Regions from separate parts of the Streptomyces sp. NPDC005774 genome, predicted to be linked through region 1. Evidence: riboswitches for the same ligand, from Rfam matches in the RefSeq annotation. Region 1 holds a riboswitch; each other region holds the start of a gene.

Evidence for each region. Region 1 has a riboswitch for cyclic di-AMP ahead of ACFYQA_RS02180 (M23 family metallopeptidase). Riboswitches for the same ligand answer to the same signal wherever they lie in the genome.
Region 2: it holds a riboswitch for cyclic di-AMP, as region 1 does, so the genes downstream of both, ACFYQA_RS28945 (peptidoglycan DD-metalloendopeptidase family protein) here and ACFYQA_RS02180 (M23 family metallopeptidase) in region 1, are expected to answer to the same signal.
Region 3: it holds a riboswitch for cyclic di-AMP, as region 1 does, so the genes downstream of both, ACFYQA_RS00505 (transglycosylase SLT domain-containing protein) here and ACFYQA_RS02180 (M23 family metallopeptidase) in region 1, are expected to answer to the same signal.
Region 4: it holds a riboswitch for cyclic di-AMP, as region 1 does, so the genes downstream of both, ACFYQA_RS30425 (transglycosylase family protein) here and ACFYQA_RS02180 (M23 family metallopeptidase) in region 1, are expected to answer to the same signal.

Annotation. Positions count from the first base shown of each region.
Region 1 covers NZ_JBIAIV010000002.1:16,719-21,716, reverse strand. The annotation lists gene ACFYQA_RS02195 (cation:proton antiporter) at 1-999, opposite strand, end outside; gene ACFYQA_RS02190 (dihydrofolate reductase family protein) at 1,489-2,622, shown strand; tRNA gene ACFYQA_RS02185 (tRNA-Met) at 2,688-2,761, shown strand; cyclic di-AMP (ydaO/yuaA leader) riboswitch at 3,129-3,286, shown strand; gene ACFYQA_RS02180 (M23 family metallopeptidase) at 3,298-4,335, shown strand; gene ACFYQA_RS02175 (PrsW family intramembrane metalloprotease) at 4,433-4,998, opposite strand, start outside.
Region 2 covers NZ_JBIAIV010000041.1:2,002-6,999, forward strand. The annotation lists gene ACFYQA_RS28925 (aspartate aminotransferase family protein) at 1-389, shown strand, start outside; gene ACFYQA_RS28930 (helix-turn-helix domain-containing protein) at 475-1,098, shown strand; gene ACFYQA_RS28935 (DUF6126 family protein) at 1,095-1,217, shown strand; gene ACFYQA_RS28940 (tyrosine-protein phosphatase) at 1,293-2,090, opposite strand; cyclic di-AMP (ydaO/yuaA leader) riboswitch at 2,596-2,758, shown strand; gene ACFYQA_RS28945 (peptidoglycan DD-metalloendopeptidase family protein) at 2,763-3,737, shown strand; gene ACFYQA_RS28950 (SGNH/GDSL hydrolase family protein) at 4,049-4,834, shown strand.
Region 3 covers NZ_JBIAIV010000001.1:102,562-107,559, reverse strand. The annotation lists gene ACFYQA_RS00515 (outer membrane lipoprotein carrier protein LolA) at 1-908, opposite strand, end outside; gene ACFYQA_RS00510 (polyprenyl synthetase family protein) at 1,217-2,227, opposite strand; cyclic di-AMP (ydaO/yuaA leader) riboswitch at 2,866-3,033, shown strand; gene ACFYQA_RS00505 (transglycosylase SLT domain-containing protein) at 3,039-3,527, shown strand; gene ACFYQA_RS00500 (HAD family hydrolase) at 3,574-4,443, opposite strand; gene ACFYQA_RS00495 (GNAT family N-acetyltransferase) at 4,692-4,998, shown strand, end outside.
Region 4 covers NZ_JBIAIV010000045.1:26,608-31,605, reverse strand. The annotation lists gene ACFYQA_RS30435 (cytochrome P450) at 1-1,246, shown strand, start outside; gene ACFYQA_RS30430 (transglycosylase family protein) at 1,574-2,527, shown strand; cyclic di-AMP (ydaO/yuaA leader) riboswitch at 2,839-3,007, shown strand; gene ACFYQA_RS30425 (transglycosylase family protein) at 3,012-3,773, shown strand; gene eno (phosphopyruvate hydratase) at 4,145-4,998, shown strand, end outside.

The DNA.
Region 1 (4,998 bases):
CTCGCCGCGGGAGACGAGCGTGGTGGCGATGTCGGCGCCGTACCGGTACAGGCGGGCCACCAGAAGGCCCGCGATCAGGTTCATCGCGAGGGTGAGCGCCACCGCGACGGCCACCGGACCGGCGACGGAGGCGATGTCCCCCGGGTCGATGGCCAGCCCGAAGGCGAAGAAGAAGATCGCGGCGAAGGCGTCCCGCAGGGGATGCACCAGAGTGCGGATCCGGGGCGCCGCGGGGGTACCGGCCACGATCAGACCGACCATGAACGCACCGATGGCGTCGACGACCCCGAGCACCTCGGAGACACCCGCGACGAAGATCGCGGTCCCGAGGAAGGTGACGACCAGCAGCTCGTTGTCGCGTACGGCCATGATCCGGCCGAACAGCCGGGTTCCGTAGCGGGCGGCGATGGCGAGCACCATCAGGAAGCCGAACGCCTTGGACGCCTGGAGCTCCATGTCTCCGAGCCCCTGGGCGCCGCTGAGGACGGGCTGCAGCGCGGCGAGGTACAGCGCGAGGAAGATGTCCTCGACGACGGTGACACCGAGGATGAGGCGGGTCTCGGGCCGGCTGATGTGGCCCAGCTCGATGAGGATCTTCGTGACGATCGCGGAGGACGAGATGCCGAGCACCCCGGCGAGCACCAGGGCCTCCCGCGCTCCCCAGCCGAGGGCGAACCCGAATCCCAGCCCCGCGCCGACGTTGAGCGCCAGGTAGATGCCACCGGCGCTGAGGAGCTGTTTGCCGCCCCGTCTCAGGTCGTCGAGGTGGAACTCCAGGCCGAGGTAGAAGAGCAGCAGGACGAGACCGAGTGCCGACAGCATCGAGAAGTCGTGCGCGTCCTCGACCAGGACCAGGCCGGGCGTGTGCGGGCCGAGCAGTATGCCGGCGAGCATGAACAGCGGGATCGTCGGCAGCCCGATCCGGCTGCCGAGACGGGCCAGGAACGCCGCGGCGAGGAACGCGCCGCCCATGGCGAGCAGGGTGTCGGCATGTCCCACGGGTCACCACCACAGCACGGGGACGGAGGGGGAAATGATCGACTGACCCGAGTGGGGAATGCTTCTTCGTGTTGGTGGGGGTTCTCCGCCATACGGGGCTGCGGCCGGTACACCCACGGGTCCCGAGGGGTTACGGCCTGTGCGTCCCGGGACCGTGGCCCGGGGGTTTCTCAACGCTCACATCCGACCCCCGGCACTCGCCATCCGTGACGCCACCAAACGGGATGGCGGACGACACCCACGGGGCATGGGGGGAAGGTCCTCATCGCGGGCCGGTTGTCGGACTCGGCGAGTCACCGCGTTTCCACGCCGTACGGTTCGCGCCGTACGGTTTCGCGCCACGTGGCGGTGGCACACCGTACGGCTTCCCTCCGCGCGGGGACACACCGGGTGCAAGACTCTCTGCGCCGGCCCAGTCCGGCCCAGTCCGGCCCAGCTCAGTCCAGTCCAGCCCTGTCCTGCCCGCCGTCCCTGTCAGGAGCGCCGTCGATGCCCCACCCGTACGTCCTGCTGTCCGCCGCCGTCTCGCTCGACGGGTATCTCGACGACACCGGCCCCGAACGGCTGCTGCTGTCCGGTCCGGAGGACTTCGACCGGGTCGACGAGGTACGGGCGTCGGTCGACGCGATCCTGATCGGCGCCGGCACGATCCGCGCCGACAACCCCCGGCTGCTGGTCAACGCGCCCGAGCGGCGTGCCGCCCGGGTCGCCGAGGGCCGCCCCGCATACCCGCTGAAGGTCACCGTCAGCGGCTCGGGCGACCTGGACCCGGCGGCGCGGTTCTGGCACACCGGCGGCGCGAAGGTCCTCTACACGAGTGACAAGGGTGCCGAACGCGCCCGCGCGCACGGCATCGCCGCCGACATCGTGCCGCTCGGTGCCGAACTCGACTGGCGGCGGCTCCTGACGCACCTGTACGACGCGTACGGCGTCCGGCGGCTCATGGTCGAGGGCGGCGGTCTGATCCACACCCAGCTCCTCACCCAGGGCCTCGCAGACGAGCTCCAGCTGGTCCTCGCCCCGCTCTTCGTCGGGGACCCGGACGCCGCCCGCCTCTTCGGCCCCGGCACCTACCAGGGCGGCCGGCTGCGGCTGTCGGAGACCCGCCCCATCGGCGACGTCGTCCTCATGCGCTACGAGCCCACCGCCCCCGGCACCGGCCCGCTCCCGGTGGCCGCCGACCACCACTGGCTGGCCCTCGCCTGTGAACTGGCGGACCGGTGCCCGCCCTCGGAGACGGCGTTCAGTGTGGGCGCGGTGGTCGTGGCGGCCGACGGCACCGAACTGGCGCGCGGCCACTCCCGCGAGGCCGGCGACCCGACGGTGCACGCCGAGGAGGCCGCCCTCGCCAGGATCGACCCCGCGGACCCGCGGCTCGCGACCGCCACCGTGTACTCCAGCCTGGAACCCTGTGCCCGCCGCGCATCCCGTCCGGAGCCCTGCGCCCGGCTGATCCTGGACGCGGGGGTACGGCGGGTGGTCACCGCCTGGCGGGAGCCGGACACCTTCGTGGCGGGCGCCGACGGCAGTGGCGTGCTGGCCGCGGAGGGTGCCACGGTCGTCGTTCTGCCGGAGCACAAGGAGGCCGCCGAGGCGCCGAACGGCCATCTGACCGGCCGGTGACGGAGGGGCGGCGGGCATGTGTGTGCGGAGTGCCCCGCGGATGCCGTATGCTGGTTACACAACGGCGCGGGGTGGAGCAGCTCGGTAGCTCGCTGGGCTCATAACCCAGAGGTCGCAGGTTCAAATCCTGTCCCCGCTACTGAAGGTCGAGGGCCGGAATCCGAAAGGGTTCCGGCCCTCGGTCGTTCCCGTTCCCCCTTCTCGGCCCAGGACCCGTCTTCCGGGTCTTCCGGCGGAGGTTTCGAGAACGCGTCCCCCGGGCAGCCCTTCCGCACCGATGTCACGCCAGGTGATCGGGCCACCGCGCTGCGCATAACGACTGACGTGTCGTCAGGTCCAGTGTGACGAATGAGGGGAAGTCAACTCGCCCGTTTTGAGGTGGTCGTGGCGCTTAAGTCTGTGCGGAATCGTTAACGATCAAGAGGAACGGCTTGGAATACGAGCCCTCCGTCTATTAACGTTCGATAACGCAGCGCGGTCGTCCCAGCCGTCACACGAGTCGGCTCCGTGCGCACGCGCCGAATCCCGCAAGGGAACCGGGGAACCAACACCTTGGGGTGAATCGTGCGGATGCCCCCGTGGAGACACGGGCGGTATACGCGCGTAGGAGACCTTCCTGCTCCGAACCCGTCAGCTAACCCGGTAGGCGAGAAGGAAGGAAAGGAGTGCGCCCACGTGGCGTCAAACCGGCCTGCTCCTGAGGCCCCCTTCATGCCGAGCCAGCGCGACAGCGAGACCTTCGGCTACGGCAGCATCCGCACCGACGAGGGCCCCTTCGAGGAGTGGAACCCCACCGCGGAGTCCCTTCCTCCCGTGCGCGGCCGGCATCGCGTCGGCAAGCAGCGCGGTGGAGGCCTCGCCCGTAGCTCCACCGTCCTGGGCGTCGGTGTCATAGCCGCTGTCGCCGGTGGCGGCATGGCCAGCGCCCAGACCGGCAAGCCGCCGGTCTCGATCTCGATGCCGGACCTTCCCTCTGTCGGTTCCCTCATCTCCGACGAGGAAACCCCCCAGGGCTCCGCCACCCCGCTCAGCAGCATCGGCACGGTCGCCGACGAGGCCGAGCAGGGCGGCAGCACCTCCGACGCCGGCGAGGTGCTGCGCGCCCGGATCATGGCCCAGGTCGAGCAGCAGCAGAGCCAGGCCGAGGACAAGGCCGCCGCCGAAGCCGTCGCCAAGGCGGAGAAGGAGGCCAAGGAGCAGGCCGCCGCCGCGAAGAAGGATGCGGAGGAGAAGGCCGCCGCCGCCAAGGAGAAGGCGGAGGAGGAGGCCGAGAAGAAGGCCGAGGCCGAGCGTCTTGCCAAGCTGGCCACGCAGTACGCGCTGCCCACCTCCTCGTACACCATCTCCTCGACCTTCGGTCAGGCCGGCGCCTACTGGTCCTCCGGCCAGCACACCGGTCTGGACTTCGCCGCCCCCACGGGCACGCTGATCAAGGCGGTCCACACCGGCACGATCACCTCCGCCGGCTGGGACGGCTCCTACGGCTACAAGACCGTGCTGACCCTCGACGACGGCACCGAGGTCTGGTACGCCCACCAGTCCTCCATCAACGTCAGCGTCGGCCAGCAGGTCAACACCGGCGATGTGATCGGCCGTGTCGGCTCCACCGGCAACTCCACCGGCGCCCACCTCCACCTGGAGGTGCACACCGGTGGCTCCGGCTCGGGCATCGATCCGCTGGCCTGGCTGCAGTCGAAGGGCCTCACCGTCTGAGACACCGGCCCCCGGCCGGTTCCCGCGTGCTCTCGCAGCCACAGCCCCGGCAGTCCCGACGACGACCCCCCGACGTCAGGACTGCCGGTCCGGCGTTTCAGGGGCGGTACGGGTACACGTACGGATTCGGCCCGGACGCCGGGTACCCGGGGTGCGCGGGACAGGCGGGGTTCACGACGCCGTACGCGCCGTGCCCCCCGTACACCGGCCAGGGCGGGGCGGGCGGCGCGGTGACCCGGGCCGCGTGTTCCAGGGCCGGGCGGGCCGTGTCGCGGCGCCGCCACAGTTCCCGTAGCAGCTCGTGCTCCCGCGCGGTGAAGTCCGTGCCCGCGCGGCCGCGGCGCCCCCGGTGCCGCAGGAACGCCAGCGACGTCGCGTACGCCCCGTACTGCGCCACCGCGCGGGCCGCGGCCCGGCCGCCGTGCCCGCGCGCGTACCGCAGGGCGACGCGCCGGGCCCGCATCGAGCCGAGCGCGTAGGGCTGGGCCGGGGTCAGCCAACCCGCCCTGACGTAGGTGGGCAGTTCCTCCCGCACGGTCCGCAGCTCGCGCTGCCGGGTCCACACCACCAGCCAGGTCAGCAGGCCGAACGACGGAACCATGAACGCCGCGTACACGGCGAAGAAGCCGTACTCGCCGAGGGTCGAGGAGACGTTCCACAGCG
Region 2 (4,998 bases), on a different contig from region 1:
GGGAGCTGCTGCGGTCCCGGCTCGCGGCCCTCGTCGACACGTACGAGCTGCTCGCCGACGTCCGTGGCCGGGGCCTGATGATCGGCATCGAGTTCGGCCGGCCGCGGTCTCTGAAGCTGCGCGGTCGCTGGGCCATGCTGCAGGCCGCGCGGAAGGGACTCTTCGCGCAGATGGTCGTCGTCCCGCTGCTGCAGAAGCACAGGATCCTCACCCAGGTCTCCGGCGACCACCTGGAGGTGATCAAGCTGATCCCGCCGCTGATCATCGGCGAGCAGGAGGTGGACCGGTTCGTGGATGCCTTCACCGCGGTCATGGACGACGCCCATGACGGCGGTCTGGTGTGGGAGTTCGGCAGGACACTGGTGAAACAGGCGGTCGCCGACCGGTGAGACCGTGATGTTCCGCAGGTCAGGCACTTTTTGCCTGTGAGGCAAGGGATTTGCCTCACAGGCAAAAGTACGGCTGAATGGAGCCATGAGTTCCCCCGAGGCCGAGCCGGCGGCCGGACCGGCCGCCGCGCTCCCCGCGGTCGCCCCGCAACTGCGCGCCCTGAGGCGCCGGGCCTCCCTGACGCTGGAGGCCGCCGCCCGCGAGGCGGGACTCTCCCCCGCTCATCTCTCCCGGCTGGAGACCGGACAGCGCCAGCCCTCGCTGCCGATGCTGCTCTCCCTCGCCCGTATCTACGGTACGACGGTTTCCGAACTGCTCGGCGAGACGGCCGCCGTCCGCGAGGCGGTGACGCGCGCCGGCGACATGGAGCCGACCTCCGCGGGCGGCTGGACGTACCGGCAGGCCGGTTCCCCCGGGCGCGGGATGCAGGCCCTGCGGGTCCAGGTCCCGTACGGGGCCCAGGGCGACATCGTGCGGGTCCATCCGGGCGAGGAGTGGCTGTACGTCCTCAAGGGGCGGCTGCGGCTGCGCCTCGGGGACGCCCTGCACCGCCTCGCCCCGGGTGACAGCGCGCACTTCGACTCGCTGACCCCGCACCGTATCGCCGCCGAGGACCCCGACGGGGTCGAGCTGCTGTTCGTCCACACCCTGCTGCAGAGTCCCACGGCCGCCCTGTGCCTGGGCCCCACCCAAGGAGATCTGTCATGAAAGACCTGGAGGAGAAGTTTCCCCGCGCCCTGTGGGTGAGGCTGTTCGTCTACGTGGTGGTGGGGCACCTCTTCGCGGGCTTCATCTATCTGCTGTTCGAGCTGGGCGCGAAGCAGTAGTCCCCGGACGGACACGGCAGGAGCCGAGCGACTCCGTGATCCCCCGGTCGAGCGTCCGCTCGACCGGGGGATCACTCAGTCCAGCATGCGCTCGCGCAGCCGCTCCCGGTTCTCGGGGGTGAGTCCGAGTGCCTGCTCGAGGTAGGGGTCCACGCCGCCCCAGGTCTCCTCGATCGTCTCCAGCGCGGCCGACAGATACTCGGCGCGGGCGTCGAACAGGGGGTCGAGCAGCTCCATGACCTCGGGGGAGTAGGCCGAGGCGGGGGTGCCGCTGCGGCGCACCTTGTAGCGGCGGTGCGCGGCGCTGGACTTCAGGTAGTCGTCGAAGATCGCGTCCCGTTCCACGCCCAGCGCGAGCAGTGTCACCGCCACCGACAGACCCGCGCGGTCCTTGCCCGCCGCGCAGTGCATCAGCGCGGGCACACACTCCTCGGCGAGCGAGAGCAGCACCCGGGAGTGCTCGGCGGTGCGTTGCCTCACCGTCACGCGGTACGAGGCGATCATCCGCTTCGCCCCCTTGTCGCCGGCGAGGACCGAGCGGAGCTGGTCCAGGTCCCCGTCGCGGACCATCCTCCAGAACTCGGCGCCGTCGGCCGGGTCGCTCAGCGGCAGATTCACATTGCGCACGCCGGGCAGTTCGATGTCCCGCCCGTCCAGCTTGTGGTCGGCCGCGTTACGGAAGTCGAAGACGGTGTGCAGTCCCAGGGAGGACAGGAAGGCGGCGTCCTCCTCGGTGGCGTGCGCGAGATGGCCGCTGCGGAACAGCACCCCGTGCCGCACCCGGTGGCCGTCGACGGTCGGCAGGCCTCCCACATCACGGAAATTGCGCACCCCGGTGAGCTCGGGTTCGGTCGACGGGATCTGCTGCGTCACGGGGGCCCCTCTCCCACTCTGCGCCGCCGACGCGGCGGCGTCGGCGGGTGTCACCCGACGATACGACATGCCTGACAGGGGCAATGAGTTGGTGACGGGGCCGTCGGAGTGGAGACGGGACTGTCCCGGTGGAGCCGCCGGCGTGGACGGATCCGCGCCGGACCCGCGGCCGACCGGTCGAGCCATCCATATTTACCTTATTGGGTCGTTCTGTCCGTTTGGGGGGTTTAGTCGTAATTTGCTCCGATAGGCGGGGAGATGGGGATGGGGTGGTGAGCATCGTCATAGAGGTGACGATGCGTTGTCGCCATGTTCACGTAATTCCAGTATTGCGCAAGGGGATTCGGGGGGTGCCGAAAATTCGGGGCGACTCCGAGTGACGGTTTTCAGGTCAATGGATCACTAAACAACGCCTTCGCTCGGAAGATCGGGCTTGTCCCTTTGCGTCTCGGTCGCCTACGTTCGCCATCGATCCGGACGGACGCCTAATCCTGCCGCTGTCCGGAGCCTTCACACTCTGATCCGCGTATGGCAGGAGCGGGGGACCCACAGGTACGACTGCCTGTTCCGGTCTCCGGAACGGCTTGGGGTCAAGTCGCGTTTTCGACGCGGCCGGGCATCTCCAGCCCGCACCCGACAGCTCACCTCGTAGGCGCCGGAGAGGAATTCGTCATGCCCGCAAAGGGTAAGCACCGTCGTCCCAGCGTTTCGCGTCTCACCCGTTCCATCGCCGTCGCCGGAACCGGTGGCGCCGTACTCGCCCTGCCGCTTCTCGGTGCCACGGGAGCGAACGCCGCCACTCCGCAGGCCGCCCCGGAAAAGGCCGTCCAGTCGTATTCCGTCGCCGGCAAGACGTCTGACGGCGTGAAGGTCGACGGCGACAGGAACGGCGACACCCGCACGTACATCGTGAAGGGCGGCGACTACCTGGCGAAGATCGCCGAGTCCGAGAACGTCGACGGCGGCTGGAAGCAGCTCTACTCCGACAACCGCGAGACCGTGGGCGACGACCCGTCGCTCATCCACCCCGGTCTGAAGCTCTCGGTCGACGGCAAGGCCGCCGCGACCGGCGCGCCGAAGAAGTCCTCCTCTTCCGAGGCGCCCTCTTCGTCCGCTCCGGCCGCTCCCTCGGCTCCGTCCTCCGCCTCGAATTCGTCGACGGCCGGCGAGGCCTCCGAGCAGTCCGCGCCGAAGTCCTCCTCCGGCTCGACGACCGCGAACCAGGCCGCGACCGCCTCCGGCTACAGCTCGCCGGTACCCGGCAGCGGTCTCGGCACCGCCTACAAGGTGGCCGGCAGCATGTGGTCCAGCGGCTACCACACCGGTGTCGACTTCGCCATTCCGACCGGCACCTCCCTGAAGGCCGTGGGCGCGGGCACCGTCGTCTCCGCCGGCTGGGCCGGCTCGTACGGCAACCAGGTCGTCATCAAGCTGAACGACGGCCGCTACGCCCAGTACGCCCACCTGTCCTCGCTGTCCGTCTCGGCCGGCCAGGCCGTGAGCGGTGGCCAGCAGGTCGGCCTCTCGGGCTCCACCGGCAACTCGACCGGCCCGCACCTGCACTTCGAGATCCGCGCCACGCCGGACTACGGCTCGGACCTGGACCCGGTCTCCTACCTCCGCGGCAAGGGCGTCTCCATCGGCTGACCCCCGAGGCAACCTGCCTGACGCGCCGAAGGCCGGACCCCCGATCCCCGGGTCCGGCCTTCGGCGCGTTGGCGCGTTCGGTGGGCTCGGCGGATTCGGCGGGGTGGAGTTCCGGGAGCGCCGGGGATGTTCCGTGCGTCACGTTGCTCGCCGCTCAACGTCCCCGCGCGGAGGGCTATTCCGAATTGGCCCACACTTCGCGAGTGGCTTATCTCACCGCCCGTCAATGCCTTCCTACGGTCGCGTAGGTCACATTCGAAGGTGAATCATGTCCGGGTGTGGCAGACGATTCGAAGAATGACAGCAAGGCAGTGATCGGGTCGTACGTGGCGGTGGGGGACAGCTTCACCGAGGGCGTCGGTGACCCCGGCCCCGGCGGGGCATTCGTCGGCTGGGCCGACCGATTTGCGGTGCTTCTCGCCGACCGGCGTCCCGAAGGCGACTTCCGGTACGCAAATCTCGCGGTGCGCGGAAAACTGCTCGACCAGATCATGGCCGACCAGCTTCCGCGGGCCGTCGAACTGGCCCCCGCACTGGTTTCTTTCTGTGCGGGCGGCAACGACATCCTGCGCCCCGGCAGCGACCCGGACGAGGTGGCCGAGCGTTTCGAGCGGGCGATCGCCGCGCTCACGGCGGTCTCCGGCACGGTTCTGGTGACGACCGGGTTCGACACCCGTGGCGTACCCCTGCTCAGGCATCTGCGCGGCAAGATCGCCACCTACAACGGGCATGTGCGGGCCGTCGCCGACCGGTACGGCTGTCCGGTGCTCGACCTCTGGTCCCTCAGGAGCATCCAGGACCGCAGGGCCTGGGACACCGACCGGCTGCACCTGTCGCCCGAGGGGCACACACGCGTGGCGCTCCGCGCGGGACAGGCTCTCGGCCTGGACGTCCCGGCCGACCCGGAGCAGGCCTGGCCCCCGCTGCCGCCGCGCGGCAGCCTCGACGTCCGGCGGGACAACGTCCACTGGGCGCGCGAGTACCTGGTGCCGTGGATGGGGCGCAGGCTGCGCGGGGAGTCGTCGGGGGACCACGTGACGGCGAAGGGCGCGCTGTCCCCGGACGACATCAAGGAGCGCATCGCCTCGGTGGCATGACGCGGGGGGCATGACGCGGGTGGGAGGGGACGAGGCGGGGAGAGCGGGGAAGGGAGCGCGCGCGGGCACGGTCCCGCGCCCGGGGCGTCCGTGTTCCCGAGTACAGCGGGCCCGCCCGGACGGCTCTTCCTGTTCCGGCCCCGGCTTCCTGGGCCGGCGGGCTT
Region 3 (4,998 bases), on a different contig from region 1:
CCCTTCTCACCACGCTCCAGCTCACCCTCCTCGGTCACCTTGGCGCCCTTGGGCGGGGTGAAGTCGAAGGTCGACGCGGCCGGCCGGTCGAAGTCGACCTTGGTGAAGCCGACGTCCACGACGGCGGCACCGCCACTCGCCGGGGTCAGCGTGAACTTCAGCGGCGTACCGGTCCTGTGGTCCACCGCGATGCTGATGGCACCGACCGTGGAGCCGGACTGCTTGGGCTTGACGACCAGCTTGTACGCGTCCCGGCCGGCCACCTGCGCGGTGCCGTCGACGGTGACGGACGTGGTGTCGTCGACCGACTTCAGCGCCTCCTCGGCGAAGTCCTTGGGCGTGGCCGGGGGCCGGCGCTCCCGGTCCTTGTCCCCGGCGGACTCCTCGGTGGTGCTGTGGAAGACCTCGTTGGACTCGCTGTCGTAGCCCCAGACGTCCTTGCCGTTGCGGATCAGGCTGTACTCGGAGGCGTTCCCGAGCAGCGACACCTTCTGCCGGTCGGGGCCGTCGGCCGCGATGCGCAGGGTGTGCGTGCCGGAAGCCAGCTCGGTGAGCTTGGCCGTCGGGTCGGCGGAGGAACCGCCGTCCTCACCCTGGCCCATGGCGCCGGAGGTCAGGCTGCTCTCCAGGCCGCCGAGGTCCGGCAGTCCGAGGTCAGTGGTGATCTTCACGGTGCCGGAGAGCTGCTCGACATCCGACTGGGCGATCTTCTCGATCAGCTGCGCTGCGGTGATCTTCGGCAGGTCCGGGTCGCCGGAGTCGGCGAGCGCGGGGACGAGCCCGATGGTCGCGGCCGCCACTCCCATCACCGTGACCGGGACGATGTACCGCGCGGCCCTGCTCCGGCGTGCGCCCGGCTCGCCGGCCTCACGAGCGGTCGTCGTGTCGTCGGATTCGTACGGTGCCATGTGTGCCCTACCTCCGTGGTCGGCGGCGGCCTGCGTCTCGTGTCGCTCGCACCAGTCACACCCTGAGCCGCCATTCTCACCCGAATCGGTGAGGAGTGGTGATGTCCGTCGTGTTCCATCTGACCAAACCAGACGGGCAGATGCGTCAGACCCCGGACTCAACTCCGTGTACTGCTGCGGTATGACACGGGGCGATGTTCCGCCTCCCGACCAGTAGGGGTCGGGGGGAACTGCGGTAAGGGCCGGCGACGACCGATGCGGGTCGATGGCGGGGGAACCCGAAGCGGCGGACAGGGACGGCAGGCGGGTCAGCCTGCCCGGTGCACCACCGCGTCGCACAGCTCGACCAGGGCCGTCTTCGACTCGCACTCCGGCAACGGAGCCAGCGTCGAGCGCGCCTCTTCCGCATAGCGCACGGTGTCCCGGCGGGCCTGCTCCAGCGCGGGGTGGGCGCGCAGCAGCCGCAGCGCCTCGGCGTGCCGGTCGTCGTCGGTGAGGTCGGAGTCCAGCAACTCGCACAGGGCGATGTCCTCGGCCAGTCCCAGCCGGGCCGTCCGCTCGCGCAGCCGCAGCACGGGCAGGGTCGGGATGCCCTCGCGCAGGTCGGTGCCCGGGGTCTTGCCGGACTCGTGGGAGTCGGAGGCGATGTCCAGTACGTCGTCGGCGAACTGGAAGGCGACCCCGAGGCGCTCGCCGTACTGGGTCAGCACGTCCACGACGGTGTCGTCGGCCCCGGCCATCATGGCGCCGAACCGGCAGGAGACGGCGACCAGCGAGCCGGTCTTTCCGCTGAGGACGTCCAGGTAGTGGTCGACCGGGTCCCGGCCGTCCTGCGGCCCCGCGGTCTCCAGGATCTGACCGGTGACCAGTCGCTCGAACGCCTCGGCCTGCACCCGTACGGCCTCCGGTCCGAGGTCGGCCAGGATGTGCGAGGCGCGGGCGAAGAGGAAGTCACCGGTGAGGACGGCGACGGAGTTACCCCAACGGGTGTTGGCGCTGGGCACCCCACGCCGTACGGCGGCGGCGTCCATCACGTCGTCGTGGTACAGCGTGGCCAGGTGGGTCAGCTCCACGACCACGGCGGACGGCACGACGCCGGGCGCGTAGGGATCGCCGAACTGGGCGGAGAGCATCACGAGCAGCGGCCGGAACCGCTTGCCCCCGGCCCGCACCAGGTGCTGGGCGGCCTCCGTGATGAAGGGCACCTCACTCTTGGTGGCCTCGAGCAGCCCCTCCTCGACAGCCGTCATCCCGGCCTGGACATCGGCTTCCAGAGCCTGGTCCCGCACGCTCAGCCCGAACGGCCCGACGACGGTCACGAGAGGTCTCCTGTCTGCTGGTGTCCACTGGCGCTTAGACGTCTTGCACAGTCTGTCGATAGGTCGCTGACATCACTCGAGTCAGCGTATCCGGTCATGTTTCGATCACCGCCAGCACCCACATTCCCCAGACTCACCTGCGCACGCGTGCACGGCGTCTCACGGCACCCTCCGATATCGGATCACAACCAGATCGTTTCTGATCAGTTGGTAACAAAGGATATTCCTCGCCTTTCGGGCGTGACGACCCACCCTCGGGACGCACCCCGAACCACGATCCGAACCATGATCCGACACGCGATCCAGCACGCGGTCCGACACCCGGACCATCCTGCCCGCCCAGGCGCACGATTTGCCGCAATTGCCAAGTAAATCCCTCCTGGTGGCAAATGCGAACGCGCCGTGCGGCCAGTGAAGTGAGTCACGCACCCCCCGGCACACCCACCCCTCACACCCGTCGGCGATTCCCCTTGCCCCGAAAGCGAGTTGACTCTTGGCATCCGCAAAGGGCCAAGTGCCGCAAACGCCCGGATACAAGATCAAACAGCGTGATCCGTGACGGTTGCACTTGTTTCCGACAAGTGCACTCGCATACGTTCCCGGCCTGTCGGGCGGACGCCGAATCCTGCCACCGCCCGCGCCACCCATCGATGAACTCACGCACGGCAGGAGCGGGGGACCCAGGTAAGCCGCCGGACCGGTTCGCACCCGGAACGGCTCGGGGTGAAGCCATGCCCGCAGGGGCACGGCCGGGCACTCTCCCGCCCGAACCCGACAGCTCACCTCGCAGGCGTAGGAGAGGAACACAGACATGACCGCATCCGGTTCGCCCCGCCGCTTCGGCCGCTCCCGCCTCGTCCGCTCCCTCGCCGTCGCCGGCGTCGTGGCAGTCGCCCTCCCGCTGTTCGGCGCCACCGCCGCCTCCGCCGCCACGCCCGCCGCTGCCGCGACGTCCGGCGCCGGCTCCGTGACCGCGTACCCGGACAACCTCGACGGCTGGATCCGCGAGTCGCTGTCCGTCATGGCACAGCACGGCATCCCCGGCAGCTACGACTCCATCCACCGCAACATCCTGCGCGAGTCGTCCGGCAACCCGCAGGCCATCAACCTGTGGGACTCCAACGCCGTGGCCGGCACCCCGTCGAAGGGCCTGCTCCAGGTCATCGACCCGACCTTCCAGGCCTACCACGTGCCCGGCACGACCTTCGACCCGTTCGACCCGGTCGCGAACATCACGGCGGCCTGCAACTACGCGGCGGACCGCTACGGCTCCATCGACAACGTCTTCGGCGCCTACTGAGACACCCGGGCCCATCGGGACGCCGGAACACCGACGGCACCGAGGCCTACCGGGACACCCTCCCGGACCAGGGGCGGGGCAGCACGTGCGGGTGCACGTGCGGCTCCGTTCCGCCGAACAACCGCTCGAGGACGACGGCCACGCCGTCGTCCTCGTTCGACGTGGTGACCTCGTCGGCCACCGCCTTGAGCTCGGGGTGCGCGTTGGCCATGGCGACTCCGTGGGCCGCCCAGTCGAACATCGGGATGTCGTTGGGCATGTCGCCGAAGGCGACGGTCCGCCCGGCTTCCAGCCCCAGGTGCTCGGCGGCCAGCGCGAGACCGGTCGCCTTGGTCACACCGCACGGCTGGAGTTCCACGGTGCCCGGACCCGACATGGTGACCGTGGCCAGCGAGCCGACCACCGAACGGGCCGTCGCCGCCAACTCGTCGTCGGTCAGGTGGGGATGGCGCAGCAGCACCTTGCTGATCGGCCGGACCCACAGATCGTCCCGCCGTTCGACCCGCACGGCGGGCAGCGTCGGGTGCGGCATCAGATAGCCCGGTTCGATCAGGGTGAGTCCGTCCACCCCGTCCTGGTCGACCGCGGCGTACAGCTCCCCGACCTCGGCCTCGATCTTCCCCAGTGCGGTCTCCGCCAGTTCCCGGTCCAGGGTGACCGACCACAGCAGCCGGTCCGTACCGGCCTCGTACACCTGCGCGCCCTGTCCGCACACCGCGAGCCCGGTGGCCCCCAGGTCGTCCAGGAGCGGCCGCACTCTGGGCGCCGGGCGCCCCGTCACCACGAGGTGCCGGGCACCGGCCCGCGCCGCCAGCGCCAGCGCGGCGAGGGAGCGGTCGGAGAGGGTGTCGTCGCCGCGCAGCAGCGTCCCGTCCAGGTCGGTGGCGATGAGCGAGCAATCGGTGGGTGCGGCCATGATCAGAGAATACGGATACCGCACCCGCCCGACTCACCACGCCCGAGCCCACCCGGCCCGGTTCACCCGGCCCGGCCCGCTCCACCCGGCCCGCTCCACCAGAGGCGCGGGTGCCCGAGGCGCGGGTGCCCCGGGCGCCATCTGCGGCCTCTGCACCACTTGGCAACAACATGCTCCGCTACCTACCGCCCTCGTGGTCTTGGGCGGTACCTTCCAAGTGTCCAGGGGGGACTTGATCGGGGGGTCAGGTGAGCAGTGGACGCACGCGTGTGCTGAGGCTCGAGGAGCTCGGCGAGGGAGAGCGGGAACGGTGGCGCGAGCTGCGCGCCGCGACGGAGGCGCCGCGCAGCCCTTTCATGGAACCGGAGTTCGCCACCGCCGTGTCGCGGGTGCGGCCGCAGGCCCGGGTCGCGGTGCTGTACGAGGGGGCGTCCGCCGAGCCGGCCGGATTTCTGCCGTACGAGCGGGGTGCGTTGGGGCAGGGCCGGGCGATCGGGCTCGGCGTCTCGGACTGCCAGGGCGCCGTCCTGAGGCCGGGTCTGGCGCCGGCGACCG
Region 4 (4,998 bases), on a different contig from region 1:
CGCCCCCGAACTCTTCACCTGGGAGTTCGCGAGTGACCCCTATCCCGCGTACGCCTGGCTGAGGGAGCACGCGCCCGTGCACCGGACGCGGCTGCCCAGCGGGGTGGAGGCCTGGCTGGTCACCCGGTACGCCGACGCCAAGCTGACGCTCGCCGACCCCCGCCTCTCCAAGAACCCGGCGCACCACGACGAGCCCGCCCATGCCAAGGGCAGGACCGGTATCCCCGGCGAGCGCAAGGCCGAGCTGATGTCGCATCTGCTCAACATCGATCCGCCGGACCACACCCGGCTGCGCCGGCTGGTCAGCAAGGCGTTCACACCGCGCCGGGTCGCCGAGTTCGCGCCCCGGGTGCAGGAGCTCACCGACGGGCTCATCGACCGGTTCGCGGACAGCGGCTCCGCCGACCTCATCCACGATTTCGCCTTCCCTCTCCCCATCTACGCCATCTGCGACCTGCTCGGCGTACCCCGGGAGGACCAGGACGACTTCCGCGACTGGGCGGCCATGATGATCCGGCATCAAGGCGGTCCCAGAGGCGGCGTCGCCCGGTCGGTGAAGAAGATGCGCGCCTACCTGGCCGATCTGATCCACCGCAAGCGCGAGGCCCTGCCCGCCGAACCCGCCCCCGGCGAGGACCTCATCTCCGGTCTGATCCGTGCCTCCGACCACGGTGAGCACCTCACCGAGAACGAGGCCGCCGCCATGGCGTTCATCCTGCTGTTCGCGGGCTTCGAGACCACCGTCAACCTCATCGGCAACGGCGCCTACGCCCTCCTCACCCACCCCGAGCAGCGCGAGCGCCTGCAGACGTCCCTCGCCGCCGGGGAACGCGGACTGCTGGAGACCGGAGTGGAGGAACTCCTGCGCTACGACGGTCCCGTGGAGCTGGCCACCTGGCGGTTCGCCACCGAGGCGCTCACCCTCGGCGGGCAGCACATCTCGGTCGGCGACCCGGTCCTCGTCGTCCTGGCCGCCGCGGACCGGGACCCGGAGCGGTTCACCGACCCCGACACGCTCGACCTCGCACGGCGCGACAACCAGCATCTGGGATACGGCCACGGCATCCACTACTGCCTCGGCGCTCCCCTGGCCCGCCTGGAGGGCCAGACCGCGCTCGCCACGCTGCTGACCCGTCTGCCGGACCTCGAACTCGCCGCGGAACCGGCCGAACTGCGCTGGCGCGGCGGTCTCATCATGCGCGGACTGCGCACACTGCCGGTGCGATTCACCGCGCTGCCGACGTGATGTCGCCTACAGAGCGCCGTGCTCGGCACGCATTCCGAAATGCCCCGGATGGCCGCCGAGTCCGCCCCGGGCCGGCCTCCGGCTGCCTTTCGTCCTCGGGCAAGTGACCGTCAGGTCCGTTGTGGACACGGTCCGTCGAACCCCGGCGGGACCAGCGTGAAGATGACACTCGCTCACCTCTGTGATCTTTATGTGATCTGCGCGGCATGAACTTGTGACAGACGTTCGACTGCCGATACGTTCACCCATCAAGCACGGCGTCTCGTTCTTGCGGCACCACAGCTCGAACCGCCGTGCGAGCAACCGTTGTCTGCGAAAGGTCTCCGCATGCTCTCCGGGAACGGTCGTCACCGTCGCCCCCGCCAGGCTCCGGCTCTCCTCGTCGCGGCCGGAGTGACCGGCTCGGCCATCGCGATCCCCCTCCTCGGCGCCGGCGCGGCCAGCGCGGCCGACGGCTCGACCTGGGACAGGGTCGCCGAGTGCGAGTCCGGTGGCTCTTGGAGCCAGAACTCCGGCAACGGTTACTACGGTGGCCTGCAGTTGGCCCAGGGGGACTGGGAGAAGTACGGCGGCCTCGACTACGCGACCAGCGCCGACCAGGCCAGCCGCGGCCAGCAGATAGCGGTGGCCGAGAAGATCCTCGCCGACCAGGGTGTCGGCGCGTGGAGGGCCTGCGGGCTGCTGGGGGGCCTGGGCCAGGACTTGTCCGTGCCCGACGTCGACACCGGTACGCAGGGCGACTCGACGGACAAGTCCGGTCCCGGAAGGTCCGCCACTCCGTCGCCGTCCCAGTCCTCCGACTCCTCGTCGGACGCGAAGGACGCCAAGGGCGCCGCGGACGGCAAGGAGAAGGAAGAGGGTGCGGACGGATCGGCCGAGCCCGACGCTTCCACCTCTCCCTCCGCCTCTACCCCCGTCAAGGGTGAGAAATCCGACAAGTCGGGGCAGGAGGGTGGCGCTTCGGCATCGGTCGACGGCGAGGACTCCGGCGGCGGCCGTCACCGCGGCGCCAGCGCCGAGGAAGAGGTGCGGGAGGACCGCGACGCCGGATCCTCCGGCCGGCACGCCTCGCGCGGCGGCCTCGGCTTCGCGCGCGGTCTTGACGGCTCGTCCCCGTCGGGCGGCTCCGGCACGAACTCCGGCAGCGGTTCCTCGGCCGACTCCGATTCCCCCGCTTTCGGCGGTGGATGGCTCGCCCAGTACGGCGAAGGGGGCGAGGTCGTGGGCGCGGCCGTCCCGAACCTCATCCTTCCCGGTCAGGCGCTCGGGTTCGGGTCCTAATCGGACAACGGCTGACATCCGGTCGGCAGTCGGGCGCGCAGGCCTCTCCCGGCCGGGCGGCGGGCGTGCGCCGGTCGGCCGGTGACGGGGCGGCAGGTGGGTCGGCGCGCGAAAAAGCGCGCCGACAAAGCCAATTGAGGGTCACGTTTCGCGACGAATGTCCGATTTAAAGGCGATGAGAGATAGGTCTCAGAAGCCCTGATCGTCTTTGATAATCCGCCGATCCCGTGTCTACGGTCGTGACCGCTCGCCATCGCGGGCCCCGGCCGCCACCACGCCGAATCCTGCCAGTGGCAGCACGGGAACAGTCGTCGCGTCATGCGCCGTAGGCAGGAGCGGGGGACCCAAGGTAGGCGCCGGATCCGGTGGAGAAAGCCGGATGCGGCTTGGGGTGAAGTCGCGTCCCGGGAGGGACGCGGCCGGGCAACTCAACCGGCCCGAACCCGACAGCTCACCTCGTAGGCGTCGGTGAGGGGATCCAACCATGCTGTTTTCCGGCAAGGGCAAGCACCGCCGTCCGTCCAAGGCCACCCGTGTCATCGCCGTCGCCGGCGTCACCGGTGCCGCTGTCGCCGCCCCGCTGATGGCGGCCGGCAATGCTTCCGCCGCAACCGCCTCCGAGTGGAACGCCGTCGCCCAGTGCGAGTCCGGCGGCAACTGGTCGATCAACACCGGCAACGGTTACTACGGCGGTCTGCAGTTCTCCGCCTCCACCTGGGCCGGCTACGGCGGCACGGCGCACGCCGGCACCGCCGACCAGGCCAGCAAGGCCCAGCAGATAGAGATCGCCGAGAAGGTCCTCGCGGGCCAGGGCAAGGGTGCCTGGCCGGTCTGCGGCAAGGGCCTGTCCAACGCCGCCCACAGCGGTGGCGGCTCCGCCGAGGGATCGGGCAACCAGAGCTCCGGCCGCCAGAGCAGCGGCTCCTCGCAGGAGGCTCCGAAGCAGGAGGCTCCGAAGCAGGAGTCCCAGGAGCGGAGCACCGAGGCCGCCCCCGAGCGTTCCGCCGAGCAGAAGGCCTCCCGCTCCGACGAGCGTCCGGCCGCCAAGAAGACCGTCACCACCCCGACCGGCGAGAAGGTCGAGAAGGGCGACGGCGAGTACAAGGTCGTCAAGGGCGACACCCTCAGCTCGATCGCCTCGGAGCACGACGTCAAGGGCGGCTGGGACAAGCTGTTCAAGCTGAACGACGACATCGTCGAGGACGCCGACCTCATCTACCCGGGTCAGCAGCTGCACCTGAAGTAAGGCGCGGCCGCACGTCCCGCCCCGCCCCCACGGGGTCCTTGCCCCGCCCCGGCGCGTATCCCCCGTACGCGCCGGGGCGGGGCTTTTCCGTATCAGGTGCTGGATCCGGTCCGTACGCGGTGCTGGACTCGGCCTCCCGTCTCCCGTCTCCCGGCCTCCCGCCCCCGTCTCCCGGCCTCCCGCCCCCCGTCTCGCGGTTTTCCGTCTCCCGGTTTTCCGATACCGCCTTTGTTCCGTTCGGAAACAATTTACTCTCGGTTCTGTCCGCGAAGCGGCCGACCGGATGGCCGATCGCCCCGAGCCGGATAGGCTCGGGTCCGCAGGGCCCCGTGGCCCCGCTGAACCACGTCACATCCATGAAGGAGATGCTCGTGCCGTCCATCGACGTCGTCGTAGCCCGGGAAATCCTGGACTCCCGAGGCAATCCCACGGTCGAGGTCGAGGTCGGCCTCGACGACGGCAGCACGGGTCGTGCCGCCGTCCCGTCCGGCGCCTCCACCGGCGCCTTCGAGGCCGTCGAACTCCGCGACGGCGACCCCGACCGTTACCACGGCAAGGGTGTCGAGAAGGCCGTCCTGGCCGTCATCGAGCAGATCGGCCCGGAGCTCGTCGGTTACGACGCCACCGAGCAGCGCCTGATCGACCAGGCGATGTTCGACCTGGACGCCACCGAGAACAAGGGCTCCCTCGGCGCCAACGCCATCCTCGGCGTCTCCCTGGCCGTCGCCCACGCCGCCTCCGAGGCCAGCGACCTGCCCCTCTTCCGCTACCTGGGCGGCCCCAACGCGCACCTGCTGCCGGTGCCGATGATGAACATCCTCAACGGCGGTTCGCACGCGGACTCCAATGTGGACATCCAGGAGTTCATGATCGCCCCGATCGGCGCGGAGTCCTTCTCCGAGGCGCTGCGGTGGGGCACCGAGGTCTACCACACGCTGAAGAAGGTCCTGAAGAGCAAGGGCCTGGCCACCGGCCTCGGCGACGAGGGCGGCTTCGCCCCGAACCTCGGCTCCAACCGCGAGGCACTCGACCTCATCCTCGAGGCCGTCAAGGAAGCCGGTTACACCCCCGGCGAGCAGATCGCCCTCGCGCTCGACGTCGCCGCCTCCGAGTTCTACAAGGACGGCACGTACGTCTTCGAGGGCAAGGAGCGCTCCGCCGCCGAGATGACGGAGTACTACGCCGAGCTGGTCGAGGCGTACCCGCTGGTCTCCATCGAGGACCC